DNA from 3 places in the Pectobacterium aroidearum genome. Region 2 is predicted to be linked to each of the others. Evidence: predicted binding sites of a transcription regulator. Region 2 holds the regulator's gene; each other region holds the start of a gene.
What was found. The regulator CRP, encoded in region 2, controls carbon source genes, mostly activating them, when cyclic AMP is high. The targets are predictions, from matches to a motif close to ATGTGANNNNNNTCACAT.

Region 1: AB8809_RS03600 (nucleoside-specific channel-forming protein Tsx) is a predicted target of CRP. The motif match lies at 1,700-1,717, and genes of this name have one in related genera.
Region 3: AB8809_RS07095 (YfcZ/YiiS family protein) is a predicted target of CRP. The motif match lies at 1,713-1,730, and genes of this name have one in related genera.

Annotation. Positions count from the first base shown of each region.
Region 1 is NZ_CP166097.1:793,488-796,740, reverse strand. Features, by position in the region: gene ampE (beta-lactamase regulator AmpE) at 16-870, opposite strand; gene ampD (1,6-anhydro-N-acetylmuramyl-L-alanine amidase AmpD) at 870-1,442, opposite strand; gene AB8809_RS03600 (nucleoside-specific channel-forming protein Tsx) at 1,884-2,744, shown strand; gene nadC (carboxylating nicotinate-nucleotide diphosphorylase) at 2,890-3,253, shown strand, end outside.
Region 2 is NZ_CP166097.1:457,875-461,127, forward strand. Features, by position in the region: gene AB8809_RS01945 (aspartate aminotransferase family protein) at 1-802, shown strand, start outside; gene crp (cAMP-activated global transcriptional regulator CRP) at 995-1,627, opposite strand; gene AB8809_RS01955 (OsmC family protein) at 2,001-2,408, shown strand; gene AB8809_RS01960 (phosphoribulokinase) at 2,510-3,253, opposite strand, start outside.
Region 3 is NZ_CP166097.1:1,574,430-1,577,682, forward strand. Features, by position in the region: gene fadL (long-chain fatty acid transporter FadL) at 89-1,375, opposite strand; gene AB8809_RS07095 (YfcZ/YiiS family protein) at 1,764-2,060, shown strand; gene AB8809_RS07100 (ATP-binding cassette domain-containing protein) at 2,315-3,253, shown strand, end outside.

The DNA of each region.
Region 1 (3,253 bases), 340 kb from region 2:
AACCCACAACAAACATCAGACCAACGCGCCGTATATCGTCAGAAGTGCGACCACCACTACCAGCACCAATGTCACCTTTTTCGCTAACGTCACAGCAGCTTTGGGCGTCTCTACCGGCTCAATGTGGGGTTCACGCGCCAGAGAAAATTGAGCCAACTGCGTTAACACCCAATATTGCGAACTGCGGAAATCCCCTAGCGACGCGAACCAGGCTGGCAACGCTTTTTCACCATGACCCAATAGTGCGTAAGCCGCACCGGCCAAACGCGCGGGAATCCAGTCAAGCCAATGCAGCAAGCTATCAACGCCGGACTGCGCACGTTCCAGCGGCGTGTTGTGCCGCGCCAGCCAGGTCTGTCTGGCACGTAGAAATGCGTATCCCATCAGCGCAATCGGCCCATATGGCCCGGCTGCGATGAACCAGAACAGCGGCGCTAAATAAAACCGGAAATTTATCCACAGCAACGCGTTTTGCAGTTCTTTCAACTGCTCGCTTTCGCCCGTGCCGACGGGCAGCCCGTGAATCAACGCCAGCTCCGTCGCCATTTCCCGGCGGGCATCTGCCTCGCCGCGTTGCGCCGCCTGCAAATAGCGCCGATAGTGCTGACGAATTTCACCCGCGCCAATGCACATCAGGCTGATAACAATCCACAGCAGAAGAGAAATCAGGCCGAACAGAATGCCGCTTGTGAGCCACAGCAGGCCAGCCACGATGCCCATGCTGCATAGCGTCAGGAACAACGTTTGAAATAAAGACGGAGATGGAACGTGCCGGAACACCACCTCAAGTCGATGATCGATCTGCCAGTGCTCTCCCTGTTTGAACAAGCGCTCCCAGGCCAGCGTAAACAACAGTGTAAACAGCGTCATTAATCTAGGCTCCCTTTGTTCTCTGTCCGATTTTCTTGTAGCTGACGATGATAGCCATCCCAGTCAAATGCCGGGCCGGGATCGGTTTTACGGCCCGGCGCGATGTCACTGTGCCCGGTAATTCGCGATAAAGTGATGGGGTAAGCCTGCATTAATAGGCGTGTAATCGCCACCAGCGAATGATACTGCTCCATGGTAAAAGGCAACGTATCCGTCCCTTCCAGCTCAATCCCAATAGAGAAATCATTACAGCGTTCGCGGCCTTCAAACATCGAAACACCAGCATGCCAGGCACGCTGATCGAACGACACATACTGTGTGATTTGCCCGTCACGGCGAATCAGGCAGTGTGCCGCAACGCGTAAATGGGAAATATCGGCAAAATAGGGATGCGCAGTGGGATCCAGCGTTGCTGTAAACAGTTGATCAATATAGGGTCCACCAAACTCACCGGGCGGCAAACTGATATTGTGGATCACCAATAAGGAAGGTACCTCGTTATTCGGGCGACCATCATAATGCGGTGAAGGCGTGTGTGTAATGTCGGATAACCAGCCATTTTCCAAAAGCATCGGCGATAACCTCGCATCGTGTCGTTTGCCGGCTGAATCAGGCGTAAAAACACCTTCAGGAGTAAAAACAATGTCAGGTGTAAAAACAAGGGTAACCAGAAGGTCCTTGTATCCAAGATACCATGTTTCGCGCCATCCTATCTATCCAACCGGATATCAATAGGTTTTACCGTTCATTTTGTGATGTTCTCGTCGCTTTCCTATCCGTAATCACTCTCCGCCGCCTTTTTTATTCATGTGAAGTCCCTAACCTCATTATGTGACAAAAATCACATTACAAATGTAATAGAGCAACAAAAGGCAATCGTTTTCGTGCATTGCGTCTATTTTTACTTAAAATGCATACCAAAATTATCTTCTGATTTTTTTAGATATTGCAAAAACTTATTCCGCGCTCTTACGCACGACGTCAATGACATCTCTAACACTATGGTACTTAAGATGAAAAAAACTTTCGCCGCAGGCGCCTTGCTCGCACTGTCATGCTCAATGCCTGCCCTTGCCGACAGCAATAAAGCCGAATACCTCTCCGACTGGTGGCACCAGAGTATTAACGTCGTCGGCAGCGCCCACACGCGTTTTGGACCGCAACTAAACAGCACGACCTATCTGGAATACGAAGCGTTTGCACGTAAAGACTGGTTCGATTTCTACGGTTACGCCGATGCGCCGAAGTTTTTTGGTGGCGATCCCGCTAGCCGCGGTATTTGGGACAAAGGCTCTCCTCTGTTTGTCGAGATCGAACCACGCTTCTCCATTGATAAACTGACGGGAACTGACCTCAGCTTTGGTCCGTTTAAAGAGTGGTACATCGCCAATAACGTTATTTACGATCAGGGTCGCAACAGCGGTTCACGCCAGAGCACCTGGTACATGGGGTTAGGCACCGATATTGATACCGGCACCGACCTGTCTCTGTCAGTGAACGGCTATGCCAAATACCAATGGCAAAACTACGGCGCAGCGAACGAAAACGAGTGGGACGGCTACCGCGTAAAAGTGAAATACTCTTACCCACTGGGCTCTCTGCTGGGCGGCAACGTCTCGTATATCAGCTTCACCAATTTCGATTTTGGTTCAGAGCTGCGTGATAAATCAAATGCAAGCCGTACCAACAACTCTATTGCCTCCAGCCATATTCTGGCGCTGGGCTACGACCACTGGCACTACTCTTTCGTCGCACGTTATTTCCACAACGGCGGCCAATGGGCTGATGGCGCAGAACTCAATTTCGGCAAAGGTCCGTTTGAAGTGAAATCTACCGGCTGGGGATACTACCTGGTCGTCGGTTATAACTTCTAAAGCCGTATACCCTTTACGGCGACCACGGATGTTCGCCGCAAAGGAAAATGAAAGTAAAACATTGAATTTTAATAAATATTCATTCTGGATGTCCTGATATAAACAAGGTAGCATAGACCTCCGAATCCCCCCTTCGGAGTTTGTCATGTCAACGCGTCGCTACAGTCAGGAACAACGTCAAAAAACCTTGCTCGCTCGTATTGCACAAGATATCCCCGCCAGCGTGCAACTGGCCTTGCGTGAAGATTTAGGTGGCATCGTCGATGCCAATCAAGACATTACCGCGCTTCTGTTACCCGACGACGAGACCGTCAGCGCACGCATTATCACGCGTGAAGCGGGTATCTTCTGCGGTGCGCGTTGGCTTGAAGAAGTCTTTTCTCAATTGGGCAACACAACAACGATCGTCTGGCACGTCGCCGATGGCGATGCCATCACCCCCAACCAAACGCTATGTGAGATTACGGGGCCAGCCAAACAGCTTCTGACTGGCGAGCGCACGGCGCTAA
Region 2 (3,253 bases):
TGGCCGTACGCTGTTTACCGTTTCGGTTGGCGGACAGCCTAAATATGCCGATGGTTTCGGACCTAAGCCTGCGGATATTGTCCATGTTCCTTTCAACGATCTGGCTGCGGTTAAAGCGGTGATGGACGATCACACCTGCGCAGTCGTACTGGAGCCGATTCAGGGTGAGGGCGGTATTACGCCTGCTACGCCTGAGTTCTTGCAAGGCGTTCGCGATCTGTGCGATCAGCACAAGGCGCTGCTGGTATTTGATGAAGTGCAGAGTGGGATGGGGCGTACCGGTAAACTATTCAGCTACATGCACTACGGCATTACGCCGGATATTCTCACCACCGCTAAAGCGTTGGGCGGTGGATTCCCGATTAGCGCGATGCTGACGACGGAAGAAATCGCTTCTGTGATGACGGTTGGGGTACACGGCACCACTTATGGTGGCAACCCGCTGGCCTGTGCGGTGGCTGAAGCCGCGCTGGATATCATTAACACGCCGGAAGTGCTGTCAGGCGTGGCGGATCGGCACGATCGCTTTGTCAGTGAACTTGAGAAAATCAATCAGCAGTATGGCGTATTCGAGCAGATTCGCGGTATGGGGCTCCTGCTGGGGGCGGAATTGAAACTGCAGTGGCATGGTCGCGCGGGCGAGTTTCTGGCGGCGGCAACGGCTCAGGGCCTGATGGTACTGATGGCAGGGCCGAACGTTATCCGCTTTGTGCCGTCTTTGATCATTGATGAAGATGACATTGTGCAGGGGATGGCGAAGTTCTCTAACGCTGTTGCACAGGTCGTTAACGCAGCAAACTGAGTTATGCTCTCAACGTCGCTTGCGACGGCCCTTAGGGTGGCGAGCAGGAAGCTCGCCATAAAAAAACGTAGGGAACGTTTTTCAACGTCGCTTGCGACGGCCCGTAGGGTGGCGAGCAGGAAGCTCGCCATAAAAAAAAGCGTGAGGCCGAGGCTTCACGCTTTTTTGTTGGTAGGGTACAGCGACAGGGATTTAGCGAGTGCCGTAAACGACAATCGTTTTACCGTGCGCAGAGATCAGGTTCTGGTCTTCTAACATTTTCAGAATGCGACCCACGGTTTCGCGCGAGCAGCCAACGATTTGCCCAATTTCCTGACGGGTAATTTTTATTTGCATGCCATCTGGATGCGTCATGGCATCAGGTTGTTTGGCCAGGTTGAGTAGGGTTTGGGCAATACGGCCGGTCACATCAAGGAAGGCGAGGTTGCCGACTTTCTCTGAAGTAACCTGGAGTCTGCTGGCCATTTGCGCAGACAGACGCATGAGAATATCAGGGTTAACCTGGATGAGCTGGCGGAATTTTTTATAGGAAATTTCAGCCACTTCACAGGCGGTTTTTGCCCGCACCCAAGCGCTGCGCTCCTGACCTTCTTCAAACAGGCCGAGCTCGCCGATAAAATCGCCCTGATTGAGGTAGGAAAGAATCATTTCCTTGCCTTCTTCATCTTTGATTAGCACTGCGACAGAGCCTTTCACGATGTAGTAAAGCGTTTCTGCTTTTTCACCTTGGTGAATAAGCGTGCTCTTCGATGGATACTTGTGGATATGACAATGGGAAAGGAACCATTCGAGAGTTGGGTCTGTCTGCGGTTTGCCGAGAACCATTCGCTATCATCCTCTGTTGTAATTCACTGCGCAAATTACAGGGGTCAGAGTTCCCTGTACGGCGTGTTTAACTGCTAAAAAATAAAATTCAGTCTAGGCAGAATGACGTCAGGGAATATACTGGAACCACTGTACCCTTGATTTTCCGGTTGCTGCCTTGCTGCAACGTAAACGTGGCTGGGTATATCTGGCTACGTCATCATCTTCTTCGTTTCTGGCTTTGTCCAGAAAAGGTCTATTCTATTTTCGTTTTAACACAGCTTTAAGGACGTGTCTTGTGTTGTCTCGCTTCAGCATGACAAAGCTCTGATTAACGCTGGTTTTTGTACAGTAACGGTATAAATTTTCAAAAAATTTTTAGTGGAGAGGCACCATGCAGGCACGGGTAAAATGGGTTGAAGGCTTAACGTTTTTGGGCGAATCCGCATCAGGGCACCAGATATTGATGGACGGCAATTCCGGCGATAAAGCGCCCAGTCCGATGGAAATGGTGTTGATGTCTGTGGGGGGATGCAGCGCGATTGATGTGGTGTCGATTCTGCAAAAAGGCCGTAACGATGTGGCAGATTGTGAAGTGAAATTGACGTCAGAGCGCCGTTCGGAAGCGCCGCGTTTATTTACCCATATCAATCTGCATTTTATCGTCACGGGGAAAGGGTTGACCGACAAAGCCGTCGAGCGCGCGGTCGCTCTGTCTGCGGAAAAATACTGCTCTGTCGCATTGATGCTGGGCAAAGCCGTTGAGGTAACGCACAGCCACGAAATTAGAGTGCTGGAATAATCCCTTTCTCTGGGCACTCATTCTGGTCACTTAAGCCTGTTATTAGGGGAAACACTGGGGGAGGTTCCCGTAGGGAGGCCTCACCCTGTGTATCTCGATGCTTATTCGATGGTTTTCCCTTCCATTAACCGCTGCACCAGCGGTGCCATGATGAGCTCCATTGCCAGCCCCATTTTCCCGCCGGGAACGACCAACGTGTTGATATGGGAGATAAACGAGCCCTGCAACATGGCGAGCAGATAGGGATAATCAATGTTATCCAACCCCTGAAAGTGAATCACGACGAAGCTTTCATCCAACGAGGGAATCGATTTGGCGGCGAACGGGTTGGAGGTGTCCACGGTAGGTACGCGCTGGAAGTTGATGTGCGTACGAGAGAACTGTGGGGTGATGTAGGTGATGTAGTCTTCCATTGAGCGGACGACGGAATCCATCACCGCTTCACGCGAGTGGCCGCGCTCATTAACGTCACGAATCAGCTTTTGGATCCATTCCAGGTTGACGATCGGCACCACGCCGACGAGTAAATCCACATGCTGTGCTACGTCGTTTTGCTCGGTGACTACCCCGCCGTGCAGCCCTTCATAGAACAGGATATCGGTGGGTTCCGGCATCGGCTCCCACGGCGTGAATGTTCCGGGAACCTGATTATAGGGAATAGCTTCATCGTAAGTATGGAGGTATTTACGCGTCTGGCCGCGGCCATGCAGGCCATATTCGATAAACGACTGTTCCAGCAGGCTGAAGTCATTCGCTTCCGGTCCGAAGTAGCTGATGTGGCGCCCTAAATCACGCGCTTTGCGAATCGCCATGTCCATTTCCGGACGGGTATAGCGGTGAAAGCT
Region 3 (3,253 bases), 1.1 Mb from region 2:
GCGAAAGCGGCCTTTTTTGTGCCAATTCAAGCAATAAAAAAGCAGGTAAGTCGCCTTACCTGCTTTATTACGTTCTGACTGAGGACAATTAGAACGTATAGTTAAAGTTTGCGCCGTACAGCCAGGCAGAACCTTTAGACGTGAAATCATAGTGTACTGCGCTGAAGGCGCCTGGGGCTGCTTCGGCTACACTGACACTTTTACCACGCATGTAGGAAACGCCTACATCCACTGACATATCTTTATTAAAGGCATAGGTTGCTCCTGCGCTTAACCAGAAACGATCCTGATCCGGAATGGAGATGGAACGTTTGTCGGCAGGTACTGGGCTGTCATCAAACGCGATACCGCCGCGGAACGTCCAGTTATCGTCATGATAATAGGTCGTGCCGAGTGCAATCCGGTAAACATCGTGGAAGCTTTCATCTTTCTGGAACAGCGTCTGCCCGTTGCTGCCTGTTGCTCTCAGCTCCTGGAACTGGCTCCAGCTGGTATAGGCAAGGCTATAGTGCACAGCCCATTTAGGTGCCACGCGGTGGTAGGCAGAGGCTTCCCACATCTCCGGCAGATTGAGTGTCAGCTTACCGGGAACGGTTGCACCACCAAGACCGCCCAGACCACCCGGCAATTGGTTGCTGTAATCGCCGTTAAAGTCGATATCCACCTTCGAGCGGTAAGTCAGGCCGACGCGGTTGTTTTCATCGATTTCATACAGGATGCCGGCATTCCAGCCGTAGCCCCACTCTTTGCCTTCTAATTTCGCTATTTCAGTACCGCGAGGCAGAGCGCCATTAATTGGCGGTAGCGTATTGAGATCGCCGAGATGACGCGTAATTTTTGCATCTGCATAAACGGCGTTAACCCCTAAACCGAAGCTAAAATGCTGGTTCAGACGATAAGCGGCGCTCAGGTTCAGGTTTGATGTCAACAGATCGGTTTTTCCACCGATAGAACCTGCGGCATAGGTATCGTTGAATTCCGTTGCCAGCCCATAGTTGGTGGTGGCGGAAGCACCAATCGCCCATTGTTCATTCAGCGGCATGATGAAATGCAGGTTCGGTACCCAGGCGTGCGGCGCGATATTCTTAGCGCTGGCATCATTGCCTGTCAGTCGGTTTGAACCGCTTACATCAATATCCGGGTTGATATAGGTGACACCGCCGGAGAATGACGGGCGGTCAAACATGGTCATGGTCGCCGGGTTACGGCTGCCGGAGGCCGCATTGTCGGCTACAGCACCTTCACCAGAAAATGCACGTCCCAGACCCGATGAGGAGTATTCATTTAGCTGGAAACCAGCTGCTGACACATTTGCTGAAAACAGGGCCACCGCAACAGCAATTGTGGATTGTTTGAACAGGTTTTTCTGGTTCATGACCAAAACCTCTTTATATGCTTGTTATTTAACGTTGTTACACGGGGTAACAAGGGACGCGCATTGTAGGGGGCGCACTCAGCCTGACAAATCAGACCAGTTGCCAAAGTATAAGTTGGGAATACGCCAATGTTGCGCTTGTGTATTAAAAATATTTCCAAAATGATGCAAAATTTAGATCTGCTTAACGTTTTGGTTAATTTGTGTGAAGAGATATTACCCGGTTTTTACTGCTGCATAACACCTTAATGTGATTGATATCACTAAAATTACAGGGTGGCATGAAGTGCTGGTGCTGCTTTAGGAGGAGGGAGTAAAATATAAGGAAGATACAAATATTTGAACTGGATCAAATCTCCCGCATCTTAAGTCTTAAGAGGAAAGTAGCATGACGAACGTAATCAACAAATGCAGTGCTGAGGAAACCGCAGCGTGTTGCTGTGTCGATGTCGGCACAATCATGGATAACACCGATTGCACGGCGTCTTACAGCAAAGTTTTCAGCGATCGTTCTGATGCTGAAGCGGCGTTGGCCGCGTTGACGGAAAAAGCGCGCGCGGTAGAATCTGAACCTTGCGACATCGTCAGCACGCTGGAAGAGGTAGACGGCGGCGTGAAACTGGACATCGATTTTACGTTCAGCTGCCAGGCTGAAACGATGATTTTCCAGCTCGGTCTGCGTTAAGTATTTTTCTGGTAGGCACTGGTTTATTATGCCTGCCAGATGTTTTTCTCTCCACTCACGTGTATTTCCCTTTCCTACGGTCTTTCTGTTGTTCGCATTGATAATGTGTTGTACCGAATTACGCCTCGTGTTTCCCTCTCTCTTCTTCCGTTAGCAAACAATCGCAATTGGATAGTATTTTTTGTTTCTGGCAGATAACTCTGTGATTCTATTTAATTTCAGTATTATTTCTTTATACAAAATCGAGTCCTGTTTTGATCAGTTTTGAGCATGTTAGCAAGTCGTTTACGACACAGGGTAAAACGCTGTATGCCGTGAAAGATGTCACATTGGACATTGATAGAGGAGAGATTTTCGGCATCATCGGGTTCAGCGGAGCAGGAAAAAGTACGCTGTTGCGTCTGGTTAATTTGCTGGAAACGCCAACGGAAGGGAAAGTGACGATTAACCAGCAGGATATCACTTTGCTTTCCTCAGACGCCCTGCGCCAACTCCGGCGTCGCATTGGCATGGTCTTCCAAACGTTCAATTTATTTCAGTCGCGAACGGTAGCGGGTAATGTTGCTTGGCCGCTACGCTTGGCGCGTATGAATCGCCAACAGATACAGCAGCGGGTTGACGAAGTGCTGCGCTTTGTCGGCCTGGAAGATAAGAAGGATCACTATCCCGAGCAGCTTTCCGGCGGGCAGAAACAGCGCGTCGGCATTGCCAGAGCGCTGGTTAGCTCACCGGATATTCTAATTTGCGACGAGGCGACTTCAGCGCTGGATCCCGAAACCACGGAGGATATTCTTCAGTTGCTGGAGAGTATCAATCGCCAATATCACATCACGATCTTGTTGATTACGCATGAGATGAATGTGATCCGCCGCATTTGCCACCGGGTTGCCGTCATGGAACAAGGTCGGGTTATCGAACAGGGACGTGTGGTCGATATTTTCACCCGTCCTGAGCATAAAACCACGCGTAACTTTGTGCGCTCAATTTTTAACGATCGTTTACCTCCTCGGTTATTGCAGACGCTGCAATCACGCCATTCCGGTTCGCTATACCAGCTCATTTTTCATGACGGCTCAACCAGTGTACCGCTGTTGTCACAAACGGCACGTCTGCATCCGCTTATCGATTACAACATTATTTACGGCAATATCAGCGAGTTACAGGGAGCGTTGTTCGGCAGCCTGATTGTGGAG